One region of the Serratia sp. CoH_122_TC_1 genome, then DNA from elsewhere that is predicted to be linked to it. Evidence: predicted binding sites of a transcription regulator. Region 1 holds the regulator's gene; the other holds the start of a gene.
The links. The regulator Fur, encoded in region 1, represses iron uptake genes when iron is present. The targets are predictions, from matches to a motif close to ATAATAATGAGAACNACTATCAA.
Positions count from the first base shown of each region.

Region 2: the regulator Fur is predicted to act here: its motif matches at 1,250-1,272, upstream of exbB (tol-pal system-associated acyl-CoA thioesterase).

Region 1 covers NZ_JBXWLA010000015.1:45,497-53,589, reverse strand. Annotated here, with positions in the region: gene AC2FC2_RS18775 (beta-N-acetylhexosaminidase) at 1-1,984, shown strand, start outside; gene AC2FC2_RS18770 (MFS transporter) at 2,061-3,206, shown strand; gene galE (UDP-glucose 4-epimerase GalE) at 3,256-4,293, shown strand; gene AC2FC2_RS18760 (glycosyltransferase) at 4,283-6,244, shown strand; gene fur (ferric iron uptake transcriptional regulator) at 6,451-6,897, opposite strand; gene fldA (flavodoxin FldA) at 7,218-7,757, opposite strand; gene ybfE (LexA regulated protein) at 7,986-8,093, opposite strand, start outside.
Region 2 covers NZ_JBXWLA010000005.1:271,569-279,661, reverse strand. Annotated here, with positions in the region: gene exbD (TonB system transport protein ExbD) at 1-198, opposite strand, end outside; gene exbB (tol-pal system-associated acyl-CoA thioesterase) at 202-1,176, opposite strand; gene metC (cystathionine beta-lyase) at 1,632-2,828, shown strand; gene AC2FC2_RS08880 (DedA family protein) at 2,982-3,644, shown strand; gene AC2FC2_RS08875 (AraC family transcriptional regulator) at 3,701-4,588, opposite strand; gene yqhD (alcohol dehydrogenase) at 4,810-5,973, shown strand; gene dkgA (2,5-didehydrogluconate reductase DkgA) at 6,388-7,212, shown strand; gene AC2FC2_RS08860 (GH1 family beta-glucosidase) at 7,257-8,093, opposite strand, start outside.

The DNA of each region.
Region 1 (8,093 bases):
AGTACATTCACAGGATGCCGATCTGAGTAACGGCGTAGCGCTGGAATTAAGCGCATTGTCCAAACCGGCCGCAGACGCGGCAACCCAACGTTTTGCTTTATTGGGAATAACCGATAACGCGAGTGGCTATCCGATCAAGACCGATATCCAGCCTGGCAAATTCAACGGTGAGTTGGCGGTGTCGGGTGCCTATGCGTTGAGCATTGGCAACAAGGGAGCACAGGTTATCGGTTTCGATCAGGCCGGGGTTTTCTATGGTCTGCAATCTATACTGTCGCTGATTCCTGCCGACGGCAGCGCCAAAATTGCCACGCTGGAGGTTAAAGATGCTCCACGCTTCCAGTATCGCGGTATCTTCCTGGACGTCGCACGTAACTTCCATCAAAAAGAGGCCGTTTTGCGTCTGCTTGACCAGATGGCGGCTTACAAACTCAATAAATTCCATTTCCACCTGAGTGATGACGAAGGTTGGCGTATTGCCATCCCAGGGTTGCCGGAATTGACGGAAGTCGGGGGGCAGCGCTGCCATGACTTGAGTGAAACCACCTGCTTGTTACCACAATACGGCCAAGGCCCTGACGTCTACGGTGGGTTCTTCTCCCGTCAGGATTATATCGACATTATCAAGTACGCTCAGGCGCGCAAGATTGAAGTGATCCCAGAGATCGATATGCCGGCGCATGCTCGTGCAGCTGTGGTCTCAATGGAAGCACGTTATAAAAAACTGCATGCCGCAGGTAAAGAGCAAGAGGCCAACGAATTCCGCCTGGTGGATCCGACCGATACCTCCAATACCACCTCGGTGCAGTACTTCAACCGTCAAAGCTACCTCAACCCTTGCCTGGACTCGTCCAAGCGCTTTGTCGATAAGGTGATTGGCGAGATTGCCCAAATGCACAAAGAGGCGGGGCAGCCGCTGAGCACTTGGCACTTTGGCGGTGACGAGGCGAAAAACATTCGTTTAGGTGCTGGGTATACCGATGTTGCCAAGCCGGAGGCGGGTAAAGGCATCATTGATCAGCGTAAAGAAGACAAACCTTGGGCGAAGTCCCAGGTGTGCCAAATGATGATCAAAGACGGTAAAGTCGCGGATATGGAACACCTACCAAGCTACTTTGGCGTCGAAGTTAGCCAACTGGTGAAGGCACATGGCATCGACAGAATGCAGGCTTGGCAGGATGGTCTGAAAGATGCGAAGAATGCCAAGGCATTCGCTACTGAACGCGTCGGGGTGAATTTCTGGGATACTTTGTATTGGGGCGGTTTTGATAGTGCCAATGACTGGGCCAATAAAGGCTACGAAGTGATCCTGTCTAACCCGGATTACGTTTACATGGATTTCCCGTATGAGGTGAATCCGGACGAGCGTGGCTATTACTGGGGTACCCGTTTCAGCGACGAACAGAAAATGTTCAGCTTTGCGCCGAATAACTTGCCGCAAAATGCGGAAACCTCGGTTGACCGTGATGGCAATCATTTCACCGCCAAGAGCGACAAATCTTGGCCGGGCGCTTACGGTATTTCAGCCCAGATGTGGAGTGAAACCCAGCGCACCGACGATGAAATGGAATACATGATATTCCCTCGTTCGCTGTCGGTGGCAGAGCGCGCATGGCACCGCGCAAGTTGGGAGCAAGATTACCGGGCGGGCCGGGAGTATAAAGGCGGTGAAACCCACTTTGTCGACACGAAGAAACTGGATCGTGATTGGCTGCGCTTCGCCAACCTCCTTGGTCAGCGAGAACTGGCAAAACTGGACAAAGGTGGCGTGAGTTATCGGCTGCCGGTGCCGGGCGCTCGCGTAGTGGGGGGCATGCTGGAGGCCAATATTTCTCTGCCGGGTCTGGGCATTGAGTATTCCACGGATGGTGGCAAGCAATGGCAGCGGTACGATGCCAACGCCAAGCCGCGTGTTGGCGGTGAGGTGCTTATCCGCGCGATAAGCCCGGACGGGAAGCGCTACAGCCGTGCCGAGAAAGTGTAATTTTTGAGCCACGGCCCGTCTGTTCGCAGGCGGGCCGTTATTGATCCTCAATAGCAGCGACCGACGGTAATCAGAGATGAATTCGATACGGCTGACCTTTATGGTCGTTGCTTTTTTTTCCGGGATTGCCGGGGCACTGCAAATACCGACCCTGAGTCTGTTCCTCACGACCGAGGTGCAGGTCACGTCTTTATGGGTCGGTTTTTTTTATGCGGTTAACGCTGGCGTTGGCATTATTGTCAGTTTTTTACTGGCGAAAAAATCAGACCGCCAACGGGATCGGCGCAACCTGATTTTAATCTGTTATTTATTGGCGGCGGGGAACTGTCTGTTATTTGCATTTAATCGCAATTATTTAACGCTAATAACGGTGGGCGTGCTGTTAACGGCCATCGCCAATACGGCGATACCGCAATTATTTGCTCTTGCGCGTGAGTATGGCGAGCGCTCATCGCAAAACGTTGCGATGTTCAGCGCGGTCATGCGCGCCCAACTTTCTCTTGCCTGGGTCTTTGGCCCCCCATTGGCGTTTATGCTGGTGGTGAATTATGGCTTCACTGCCATGTTTATTTTTGCCGCGGGGATATTTCTGTTAGTCACTCTGTTGGCTTGGCGGATATTGCCCGAGGTGGCGCGTGTCATCATCAATAGCCACGTCGAAACGCAGCAAAAAACGGTCTTTGATAAAGACGTTAGCCTGCTGTTTTTTGCCTCGGTATTGATGTGGACCTGCAGCGCCATGTATCTGATTGATGTTCCGCTGTATATCAGTGCCGAACTGGGTTTGCCGCAGCGTTTGACCGGCTGGATGATGGGCGTTGCCGCTGCGATAGAAATCCCGATCATGATCCTGGCAGGGCGTTACGTGAACCGGGTGGGCAAACGCCTGATGATGTTGACTGCGATGGTGGCTGGCATGCTGTTTTATGCCGGCATGCTGTGGTTTACCTCTCCCGTTGGCTTGCTGGTCTTGCAGGTCTTTAATGCGATATTTATCGGTATTGGGGCCACCATCGGCATGCTCTACTTCCAGGATTTGATGCCGGAACGGGCGGGGATGGCCACCACGTTGTTCACCAACAGTATTTCAACCGGCGTGATCCTGGCCGGAATATTACAAGGGATCCTGACCGAGTACGGGCCACATTCCTCCGTTTATCTGTTAGCCATATTACTGCTTTTTATTGCTTTACCTGTCGGTTTTAAAACCCGGGAAGTGTAGGTGGTTTCTGAGTGAGTCGTTTATTTTTAAACACAAACAAGGATATATGATGGCTATATTGGTGACGGGCGGCGCCGGTTATATCGGCTCGCATACGGTGTTGGCGCTGTTGGAAAGGGGGGAGAACGTCGTTGTATTAGACAACCTGTCCAACAGTTCGTCAGAGTCTCTGTTTCGCGTAGAAAGGCTGACAGGGAAAAAAGTCATTTTCTATCAGGGGGATATTCAGCAATATCACCTATTGGATCACATCTTCCGTCAGCATGATATTCATGCTGTTATTCATCTAGCCGGTTTGAAATCTGTTAGAGAATCAACCGAGCAGCCACTGAAATATTATCAAAATAATATTTCTGGCTCATTGATCGTACTGGACAGAATGCGCCATGCGGGCATTAATCAGTTTATTTTCAGCTCTTCGGCCACCGTTTACGGACCTGCGGAATATACTCCGCTGACGGAAAATTGCCGTGTTGGGCAGACCACGAATCCTTATGGCACTTCCAAGCTGATTGTTGAACAGATCCTGGCAGAGTTTGCCACCACTGCACCACAGATGGCGATCACCGCATTGCGTTATTTTAATCCCGCCGGGGCGCATGAGTCTGGCTTGATTGGTGAAGATCCCGCCGGCATTCCCAATAATCTTCTGGCGTATCTGGCACAGGTGGCTATTGGCAAACTCGCGGTGTTGCCCGTGTATGGCAACGACTACCCGACCAGCGATGGAACTGGTGTACGTGATTATATCCACGTTATGGATCTGGCTGAAGGGCATTTGAAAGCGCTGGATAACCTGCAGCCAGGTTTTAACGTCTATAACCTGGGTACGGGCAAGGGTTACTCGGTACTGGAAATTATTCAGGCGTTCGAACGTGCCTGTGGATTCAAGATCGCCTACCAATTTAATCCCCGGCGTGCGGGTGACATCGCCGAGTGTTGGTCCGATCCGTCGTTGGCTGCGGAAAAGCTGGGTTGGCAAGCTAAGCGCAGCCTGGAAAAAATGGTATGTGATGCGTGGTCTTGGCAGAGTAAAAATCCGCAGGGTTATGGTCCATTAATAAGGATGGCTGCCGATGGCGCTTAACAACGGGCATTTTGGCGCCCTGCAGGATGATCTGTTTCGGGCTGAATATGAGGCGCGGCTAAGCGATTTGAAGTTTGAATTCGTGAAGTGCCAACGTCAGGCTACGCCAGCGGCAAAGGCGCGTTATCAACGTGGGGTGAATCAACTACGGGAATGGCTGTCTGCGCAGGGGCATTTATTTGATGCCGCACGCTGTTCTTCACTATTTTGCGTGCCCACGCGGGCACTTGCCGCAGGGGAACAATTGCTGCACCGCATTTGGTTGGGCGGAGCCATTCCTGACGACGCGCGAGAAGTTATCTCTCAGTGGGGGGATGCACAACAAGCGGTGAGTCGTGGCGAGGCTCGTGACTGGGTCGGCATGTTATGGGTTTGGGATGCAAAGCAGCTGGCAAAGGATGCCTGTTTCATTGCCTCACCCCAAACGCATGGCGGCCAGTTGGGTGAGTACGATGCCGGTAACCATCGCCTGCAGGTGCATTCGTTGAGTGAACTGGCGCAAAGAAGAGTCGGTAATAGTTTGGGGTTTATCCATCAGCTCCATGATAAACGCTATTACGCCACACTGTCCGACTACTTCCGCTTTTTGATTTTGATTGAGATGGGGGGCGTGTATATGGATATCGACACACTTCCCCACCGAGCGGCGACACTGTTTCTGATCAAGCCTGAGGTTCCGGACTATCTTCAGTTCCTGCCCGGAGGTGAAGTTAGCCACGTCAGTTGGTTGAATTTGTTCCTCGACGAAACGGGAATGATCATCAGCCGTAAGGGAGATATGGCGCTGTGCAGGATGTTAGCTGGGCTCGATCAAATTTATGCGGGGGAAAGCAGTGAGGTACCGGAAAGAAATCCGATTTATGAACGGAAGCTGTTCGATCCTTTTTACCAATTGTGGAGTCGCCATATTGAACGTACTTTCCTCAGCCACGATCGTTTTTGCCAGATGCATGGTGTTTTGTATGACGCAACCCCACAGGCGGTGACCTGCGGTATTCGCGGTATGCGGCTGCTGGAAGATGTGATCACCAATGAGCGGCTACCGTTGTCGCAAGAAGAAGAGCAGAGCTACCAGCAATGTGTTAGCCGGTTGGAAAATCTGGATTGGCAGCTTGAGCAGCCGCTGGATTTGGCACGCTATGCGGAAATATTTACCGTTGATGAAGTACCTCGCATGGCCTATCCGGCGCAGATTCGGTCCGACATCGATCATTACCACTACTATTCGGTGCTTTCTCATGATCAGCGGCTTGATCGGGTAAACCAGCTTTTTGGGGAGTACCTGATTGCCGACAACCGGCGGCAGATAGCGGCTGGGCATTACTGGCGTTCTGCCCAGGGGGGGGGGGAGGCTGTGCCGCCTGAACCGCGGGGATCGTTGCATTTCATGGCGGGACGGCAGGTGGGTGAAGCGGATAAGACCCGCATGGCAAAGCTGATTTTTAGCACGAGCTACCTGGAATACTGTTCCGTTGGCAATCGTGCTGGGCTGGATCTGGTGTCTTTGCAGCAGGCGCAAAATATCGAACCTTACCTGGATCTGATCACCGTGGCTTACGATCGGCGCGGTGAGTTTGTCGGTTTTTTCAATGCGGCGGCCGTCAGTGAACTGTATGCCATAGACACGGACTACCTTTATCGCGATGAAATGAAACCTCTTGATGAGGCTTACGACAGCTTTGTGCAAAGCCACTGTGTCGCTGACGATTATTTTGTCTGTAGCTTGGCGATTGAGAGCCAATTTCGGGGGCTGGGGTATTTTAACCAAATGTTTGCCTTGATTCAGCTACAGGCGGATCAACGCCAGGCGAAAAACATCGCGCTGTGCGTCTGGCAAAGTAGTGATGCCTGCAAAATGTATTTGAACAAGGGGTTCCGCATTCGTGGTGTGTTTGACCAAGCCAAGGCCATGTTTTTTGATCGGCTGCTCTTTCTTGAATATGCATTGTAACGAGTTTACTCATCCGCGTGTCGGCGGGGGAGTTGACGTTGAAGTGGGTGTAAGTGGGAAGTGAGAAGTACCGTGGAGAAGTGCCGCTGCAATTGTTGTCATTTAGCTATGATCTTTCCCCGGGCCTGTCCGGGGATTTTTTTATCTATTTGCTTCAGGCATAAAAAAACCGCCGTTAAGGCGGTTCTCAATGCCGGTTAAGGACATTATTTTTTGTCGTGCAGAGTGTCGTCTTCACGGCAGTCACCCGTTTCACAGTGGCCGTACAGGTACAGGCTGTGGTTGGTGAGCTTGATGCCGTGTTGTTTGGCGATATCACGCTGACGCACTTCGATAGATTCATCGCTGAATTCGATCACTTTGCCACAATCCAGGCAAATCAGGTGGTCGTGATGATGTTGCTGGGTCAGTTCGAACACGGACTTGCCGCCTTCGAAGTTGTGACGAGTCACAATGCCTGCATCATCAAATTGGTTCAGTACGCGGTAAACCGTAGCCAGGCCAATTTCTTCGCCCATATCTATCAGTTTTTTGTACAGATCTTCCGCACTGACGTGATGGCATTCCGGATTTTGCAGTACTTCCAGGATTTTGAGTCGCGGAAGCGTGACTTTTAAGCCGGCCTTCTTCAATGCGGTGTTGTTGTCAGTCATGCGGATTCAGTCCTGTTACTATGCTAATCAAGTTGAGGCGTTCTCGCCTGTGGCATCGGTCGGCACAAAGTGTTAATTGCGTCTCATTATAGAACCGGTTGGCCTAAATAGAAACCGCCGGTTGTTAACAAAGATATAATTGCACTATTGCATGTTGCACACGCAACGTCTTGATGGATGGGATAAACCGATATCTCAGTCTACCTTGACGATGTGAGAAGTTACAAATGTGTATCTTCTATTGCAGTAATCCGTACTGCCGATGACGGCCCTGCCGGCAACACTATGCACTTTGCAGGGCTTTTGTTCAACCTTTGGCGTTACCCGACGATCTCGGCCAGGCTCAACTCTTCGACGATTTGTTTTACCCAACCTTCGACACGTTCATTGGTCAGTTCTGGCTGGCGATCTTCGTCAATGGCGAGACCGATGAAGTGGCTGTCACTCGCCAAGCCTTTCGACGCTTCGAAGTGGTAACCTTTGGTTGGCCAGTGGCCTACAATGGCGGCGCCACGTGGTTCAATGATGTCGCGGATAGTCCCCATCGCATCACAGAAATATTCTGCATAGTCTTCTTGGTCGCCACAGCCAAACAGCGCAACCAGCTTACCGTTGAAGTCGATCTCTTCCAGCGTTGGGAAGAAGTCATCCCAGTCACACTGGGCTTCGCCGTAGTACCATGTCGGGATACCGAGCAACAGAATATCGAAACCTTCCAGGTCTTCTTTGCTGCTTTTGGCGATGTCGTGAATTTCGCAAACATCGTCGCCAAACTGTTGCTTAAGAATTTTCTGGATCATCTTGGCAATGTTTTCGGTATTGCCAGTGTCGCTGCCAAAGAAAATGCCTACATTAGCCATATCGCGTATAACCTTTAAATTCAATAAATTGCATTACACGATGTTAGCGCTGACCACGATAACACCGATTAAAATGATGCCATAGCAAGGGAAACCCTTACCGGTAATTGCGTATCATGCCAGAAATTTACCCCGGGGTTTTATCACGTTTATGCGATACCGGGTGGAATAAAACGATGTTGATCGGGCGTCATCCTTAACGCCGCGCCGCACGTGCGGCTGCAATGATCAATGTTCTGGCTGGTCGTCTGCCAGTTGCGCCAACAGCATTTGCTCAATAAGCTCGCTGCGACTGATATTACGCTGTTCCGCCAATTTGTTCAGGGCGTCCACCGC
Region 2 (8,093 bases), on a different contig from region 1:
CAGGAACACCGGTTTTTCCGGGCGCGGCTGCGGTTTGGCGGAGGACGCCGGAAGATCGACACGGATATCTACCGTTGCCAGCGGCGCGGCCACCATAAAGATGATCAACAGCACCAGCATAACGTCGATAAACGGCGTCACGTTGATTTCATGCAGTTCGCCGCTGTCGTCCAAATCTTCATTTAAGCGCATCGCCATAACTCACCCCACCCGCAGTTGGTGTGAATGCTGTGAACGTTTGGCTTCCGCCGTAGCGGCCAGATCCAAATCGCGACCCAGCAGCAGCAGAACCTGCGCCGCTACGTCGCCAACCTGTGCACGGTGGCCGCTGATCACGCGGGCAAAGATGTTATAAATCACTACCGCCGGGATCGCGGCGACCAAGCCCAGAGCGGTGGCTAGCAGCGCTTCTGCGATGCCGGGTGCAACGACTGCCAGGTTGGTGGTCTGCGAGTGAGCGATGCCGATAAAGCTGTTCATGATGCCCCAAACGGTACCGAACAGACCGACAAACGGCGAAATGGCACCGATGGTCGCCAGGAAGCCATTGCCACGGCCCATATTACGGCTGTAGCCCGCTACGCGGCGCTCCAGACGGAAACCGGTACGTTCCTTGATGCCGTTGTTGTCGTTGGATGCCGCCGACAGCTCCAGCTCGTTCTGTGCATCGTTCAGCAATACGGAACTGATGCTCTCATCCGAGAAGCTTTGCGCCAGCTCAGAGGCTTCGTCCAGCGAGCGGACGTTGGCTAACGCCAACTGTTCACGGCGCAGACGGCGCTTGGCGCGGAACAGTTCGCTGCCTTTAGAGAACAAGATGGTCCAGGTGACAATAGATGCCAGCACCAAACCGATCATCACGATTTTTACCACGATGTCCGCATGTTGGTACATGCCCCAAACGGACAGGTCCATACCGCGGGTTTCTGGCGGTTGGATGGTCGGTTGTGGGTTCACCGGCGTGACATTTTCCGGCGTGGCTGCAACAGCAGGCGCCGCAGCCGGAGTAATGCTTTCGGTAACGGCTGGATTAGCCGCCGGTGCTGCCTGAGCGCTACCGGCCAGACCCACCACTAATACCATTGAAGCGATCAGACCGCGGCCGAATGCCTGGCCCCATTGCGCCCGGCCCTGACCGAACGATCCTTGATTTAAATTCTTGCCAGCCGTTTTCACGCTGTGCCTCCACCCGTTACCAATCAAAATTGAGGAATAATTCAGCGTGCGATCATATCAAACCACTCAGGGATTGATAGTAGTTCTCATTATTATTTACCAAATAATCGGGAAAATTATCGCTACGGCGTCTGCGACGCTCTCCCGCTAACCCATTCGCGACCTGTTCGGCCCTATAAGCACCTTTTATAAGGTTTTTCGTCACTTTTACGGCACAGGGCTGCAACAACGTCATCGTTTTATCGCATTTTGTCGTTACATCACGAATTTACCGATAAATCCGCTTGGTCATTGCAGCCCTGCAGAAGGATGACGTCCAGGAACAGCATCAGACAGAGGATTGCATCCGTTTCTGCATTTGGCGGTTAAAACGTCTGGATGGCTATTAAATGTCATGCTAACGTAAGGACTCTCGTAAATGGCCCGTGAAGACCCTATAAGGTGAGCCCGCTCCCATGACGTCAAAGAACATCGAAACCACCCTGATCGGCGCCGGGCGCAGCAAGCGCTATACACAGGGCTCCGTCAATCCCGTCACCCAGCGCGCTTCTTCACTGGTCTTTGATTCCGTCGCAGCCAAAAAACACGCCACCGCCAAGCGTGCTCATGGCGAGCTGTTTTATGGCCGGCGCGGCACCCTGACCCATTTCGCGTTGCAAGATGCGATGGTCGAACTGGAAGGCGGAGCGGGTTGTGTGCTTTACCCTTGCGGTGCGGCGGCGGTTTCCAACGCCATCTTGTCCTTCGTCAGCGCTGGGGATCACCTGTTGATGACCGGTTCTGTCTATGAACCAACGCAGGATTTTTGCACCCATATCCTGAGCCGTATGAACGTAACGACGACCTATTTCGATCCATTAATAGGCGCCGATATCGCCGGGCTGATTCAGCCCAATACGCGCGTGGTGTTCCTTGAATCGCCGGGTTCGATCACCATGGAGGTTCAGGATATCCCGGCGATGGTGCAGGCTATTCGTGCTGTGGCGCCGGACGTGGTGATCATGATCGATAACACCTGGGCAGCCGGCGTCTTGTTCAAAGCGCTGGATTTCGACATCGATATTTCGATTCAGGCGGGCACCAAATACATTATTGGTCATTCCGATTACATGCTGGGCACTGCCGTAGCAAACCCACGCTGTTGGGATCAATTGCGTGAATACTCTTATTTGATGGGCCAAATGGTGGATGCCGATACCGCTTATATGGCCAGCCGCGGGCTGCGCACGCTGGGTGTGCGTCTCAAACAACACCAACAGAGCAGCATTGAGGTCGCTAACTGGTTGGCCGACAGGCCTGAGGTGGCCGTGGTCAATCACCCCGCGCTGCCCAGTTGCAAAGGCCATGAGTTTTACCGTCGTGACTTCAGCGGCTGCAACGGCCTGTTCTCTTTTGTACTGAAGCAGCGTCTCAGTGACGTGCAGTTGGCCGATTACCTGGATAACTTCAACCACTTCAGCATGGCGTATTCCTGGGGAGGCTATGAATCACTGATCCTGGCTAACCAACCGGAAGAACTGGAAGCCATCCGTCCGGCGGGCGGCGTCGATTTCTCCGGCACGCTGGTGCGCCTGCATATTGGCCTGGAAAACGTGCAGGATCTGATCGCCGATCTCGCTGCCGGGTTCGAGCGTATTACCAACGCGCACTGATACATCGCCTGTTACAGCGGTAATTTTATTCGCCTCGTTTAATGTGTGCTTAAGCTATTAGCGGTACACTAGGCGGGTAACTGTCAGATACGGTCAACACCGCATCCTGGGGTACGTGGCTCCAGGCGCAACCGGCATGCAACAGGATATATAATGGATGTATTACGAGAGATTGTTCATGCGCTTTGGCAGCAGGACTTCATAGCCCTTGCCGATCCAAGCGTCATTTGGGTGGTTTATGCTGTACTTTTCACCACGCTTTTCTTAGAAAACGGATTACTGCCAGCTTCCTTCTTACCCGGTGACAGCTTATTGCTGCTATCTGGCGCATTGATCGCCAAAGGCGTAATGGCCTTTGTGCCTACGCTGATCATTTTGACCCTTGCCGCCAGCCTTGGTTGTTGGCTGAGCTACCTGCAAGGCCGTTGGCTGGGCCACACTAAACTGGTAAAAGGCTGGTTGCTGCAGCTGCCCGCCCAATATCACCAGCGGGCGCACAACCTGTTTAACCGTCATGGCCTGATGGCACTGGTGATTGGCCGTTTTCTGGGCTTTGTCCGTACCTTGCTGCCCACCATGGCCGGCATCTCTGGCCTGAACAGCACGCGTTTTCAGTTCTTTAACTGGTTGAGCGCCGTAATTTGGGTGGGTGCCGTAGTTGGCCTCGGCTACGCCTTCAGCCAGATCCCGTTAGTGAAACGCTACGAAAGCCAGGTGATGACAGGGCTGATGATCCTGCCGCTGGTTCTGTTGCTGGCTGGCCTGCTGGGTGCCATGTTGGTTATCTGGCGCAAAAAACGCGCAGCCTCTTCCTGATGCGTTAACGGGCGGCAGTCGCCGCCCGTACAGTTCAATCCGCATTAACCTGCAATCTACCCTTCCATCATCAGCGGAGGGTTGTCGCGCAGCCGGGCCACTTCGTCGCTCGGCGTCACGCCGAAGAAGCGTTTAAATTCGCGACTAAACTGCGAAGCGCTCTCATAGCCAACACGGATCGCCGCGGTGCTGGCCTTTAAACCATCATGCACCATCAGTAAACGGGCTTTGTGCAACCGATAGGATTTCACATACTGCAACGGCGAGGTATTCGTCACCGCTTTGAAGTTATGGTGGAACGCCGAAATGCTCATGTTCACCTCACCCGCCAGCTGTTCGACGTTGAGGCTGTCCGCGTATTGGTTCTCAATGCGCCGCAGCGCCTTGGCGATTTGGCTAAAGTGGGTATGGCGATTAACCAGCTCCTGCAGCGACGCTCCACAGGCACCACGCAATATGTAATACAGGATTTCACGTACAATCTGTGGCCCCAGCACCCGCGCGTCGAGCGGTTTGGCCATCACATCCAACAAGCGTTCGGTGGCGCACAATAGCTCTTCCGATAATTCAGCCAGGTTCACCCCACTGCTTTCTCGGCGCGGTTTCATCAGGTAGTCATCGTCGCCGATGTCGATCAGCAAATCCTGCAGCATCTGGCTATCGATATTCACGGATAACCCCACCAGTGGCAATTCTGGGCTGGCAAAGGTTTCACATTCGAAGGGCAAGGGCACCGTCATCAGCAAATAATTACGCGGGTCGTATTGGAATACCCGGTTACCGCAGTAACCCACCTTGTGACCCTGGAAAATGATCACTACCCCGGGTTCGTACATCACCGGTTGACGTGGGCAATGGCGGTCGACGTAGAGGATTTTCACCAGTGGCACTGGCGAGGGCGTATAACCGTTACTCTCGGCAAAACAGGCTGCCTGGCGCGCCATGCGGCTGCGCAGCTCATCAATGTCACTCACAGAAACACCCTCTTACACTAAGAATAATCCGGCATAAATAATAGTTTAAAACTCTATTTTTCTACAACGCTTTGTAGAAATAGGCAAGACTCGGGCAGGAATGTGCATTGTGCTGCGGGGCCAAGTTACTGACAATACCCCTCAGATATTTTGCGCCACCGGCGCTTGTCTTATGCAGAAGAGAAATAACCATGCAAAACTTTATTCTTCATACCCCAACCAAAATTCTGTTCGGCCAAGACCAAATCGCGGGTCTGGCGCAACAAATCCCTGCCGACGCCCGCATTTTGATCACCTACGGTGGTGGCAGCGTGAAGAAAAACGGTGTCTTGGATCAGGTCTATGCCGCGCTGGCGGGCCGCAATGTCCTGGAATTTTCCGGCATTGAGCCTAACCCAACCTACGAAACGCTGATGAAAGCGGTCGAGGTCGTGCGTGCAGAAAACATCGACTTCCTGCTGGCTGTTGGCGGCGGCTCCGTCGTGGACGGCACCAAGTTTATCGCTGCTGCAGCCCGCTACACCGCAGATAACGATGCCTGGCATATCCTGAAAACCGTCGGCAGCGAGATCAAAGACGCAGTGCCTATGGGTTGCGTACTGACATTGCCGGCCACCGGTTCTGAATCCAACAGCGGCGCAGTGATCACCCGTAAAAGCAGTGGTGATAAGCAGCATTTCTTCTCGCCACACGTACAGCCTTTGTTCGCCGTGCTGGATCCGGTCGTGACCTATTCACTGCCACCGCGCCAAATCGCCAACGGTGTGGTCGACGCCTTTGTTCACACCCTCGAGCAGTACCTGACCTATCCGGTTGACGCCAAGGTGCAAGATCGCTTTGCCGAAGGCCTGCTGCTGACCTTGCTGGAAGATGGCCCACGTGCGCTGGCTGAGCCGGAAAACTATGCGGTGCGCGCCAACGTGATGTGGAGCGCCACTATGGCGCTGAACGGTTTGATCGGCGCGGGTGTGCCGCAGGATTGGGCAACCCATATGCTGGGTCATGAACTGACCGCCATGCACGGCCTGGATCATGCCCAAACGCTGGCGATTGTCCTGCCTGCGTTGTTGATCGAGAAAAAAGCACAAAAACGCGAAAAACTGCTGCAGTATGCCGATCGCGTTTGGGGTCTGCGTGACGGTAGCGAAGACAGCCGCATTGACGGCGCTATTGCCGCCACTCGCGCCTTCTTCGAAAAAATGGGCGTGCCGACCCGCATGTCAGATTACCAGCTCGACGGCAGCTCAATCCCAGCGCTGCTCGATAAGCTGCACCAGCACGGTATGACCGCGCTCGGCGAACACCAGGACATTACCCTGGAAGTGAGCCAACGCATTTATGAAGCGGCGCGTTAATCGCAAACTCGCGATTTACTGCTAGGCTTTAGTTTCAACGACCCTCCTGCGCCCGACCGATCACGCTCGCCGGGCGCAGTGCCAAGCACGATTCCGATATCGTTGAAATTTGCTTAGCGAACTCAGCACTACCCCTGTTTGCCAGCTAGAATCTACTGATATAGCCTAAATAATTCGAGTTGCAGGAGGGCGGCAAGAGCGTGCATCCCGATGAGCTTACTCAAGTAAGTGATTTGGGATACAAATCTGCCGGGAGCAGATTTGAACGCTGCTTGCAGCGGCCCCTTTAGGGGCGTGGCCCACGGATGGGCCACGTAACCGTTTGCAGCCTACACCGCTGTAGCTTGAAGTATGACGGGTATCGCTGTTCCTGGTGCATGCAGCACCGGGCAATCCGTTGACAAGGAGATACGCATGACAACGCAACAACCCATCATCAAACTCCACGATGGTAATCTGATGCCGCAGTTGGGTCTCGGCGTTTGGCAGGCGAGTATTTCAGAAACCACCAATGCGGTGCTTAAAGCGCTGGAGGTGGGCTATCGCTCGATCGATACCGCTGCGATCTACAAGAACGAGGAAGGGGTCGGCGCAGCGCTGCAAACCTCCTCGATTCCCCGCGATGAACTGTTTGTCACCACCAAACTGTGGAATGACGATCAGGGCGACCCACAGGGCGCACTGGAAACCAGCCTGGAAAAGCTCAAGTTGGACTATGTCGACTTGTATTTGATCCACTGGCCGAAACCCCAGCAAGACCAATACGTGGACGCCTGGCGCGGGCTGATCAAACTGCGCGAACAAGGGCTGGTTAAAAGTATCGGGGTATGTAATTTCCATACCCCGCATCTCCAGCGCCTGCTGGATGAAACCAATGTCGCCCCGGTGATTAACCAGATCGAACTTCACCCACTGCTGCAACAACGCCAATTGCGTGCCTGGAATGCGACGCATCACATCGCTACCGAATCCTGGAGCCCTCTGGCACAGGGTGGTGAAGGGGTATTCGATCAACCCGTCATTAAATACCTGGCAGAAAAATACGAGAAAACACCGGCGCAAATCGTGGTGCGTTGGCATCTGGACAGCGGTCTGATCGTGATCCCGAAATCGGTCACGCCTTCCCGCATTCGTGAAAACTTCGAGGTCTTTGATTTCAAACTGGATAAAGACGAACTGAGCGAAATCGCCAAGCTGGATATCGGCAACCGTCTCGGGCCGGATCCAGACTCACTGTAATCTGACTCGGCCCTCTCCGCCTGAGAGGGCCACTTTATTCCCCGCTACAGCTGCTCACCGTTGGTGGCAATCACCCGCTGATACCAGCCAAAGCTCTGCTTTTTCTTGCGGGCCAGATTGTTGTCGTGATCGACATACACAAAGCCGTACTGTTTCTGATAGCCGTTAAGCCATGAGAGCAAATCGATAAACGACCAAGGGTAGTAGCCGCGTACATCAGCCCCCTGTTCGATCGCCGCACCGATCGCCTGAATATGATCGCGCAGGTAGTCAATCCGTGGTTGATCACGCACTTCTCCCTCGACGATCGGATCTTTGGCGCCCAATCCGTTCTCAGTAATGTAAATGGGTATGTTGCCATAGCGTTTGACGATACGCCCAATAGCATCGGTTAGCCCCTGTGGGTACACTTCCCAGTCCCAATCGGTGTAAACACCGTTCGGATTGCGTACCAGTTTGAACAGCCCTTTGAAACCCAATTCACGCCCGCTGCCCTTTTGGCCACTGGTGTTGATGGCATAGCCGTCCACGTCGTCGTTATGCGCCACCATTTCACGCTTGTAATAATTCAGGCCGATAAAATCTACGATGTTCTCCTTCAACAGTACCTCATCGCCAGGTGCAAAATAGGGTACGCCAAAGGCCTGCTGCGCCATCGCCAAGAGCTCTGCCGGATATTCCCCTTTTAGCACCGGATCGTACAACCAATGCGTGAAGATCCCTTCAGCGATCTCGCAAGCGCGTCGATCCTCCGGTGAATCGCTGATCGGATCGTTCGGTTGCAACACGTTGACGAAGCCGATCTGCCCCTTGATCTGCATTTCCCGGAAGCTTTTCACCGCACGGGCATTCGCCAAAAACACATGGTGGCAGGCCTGAAT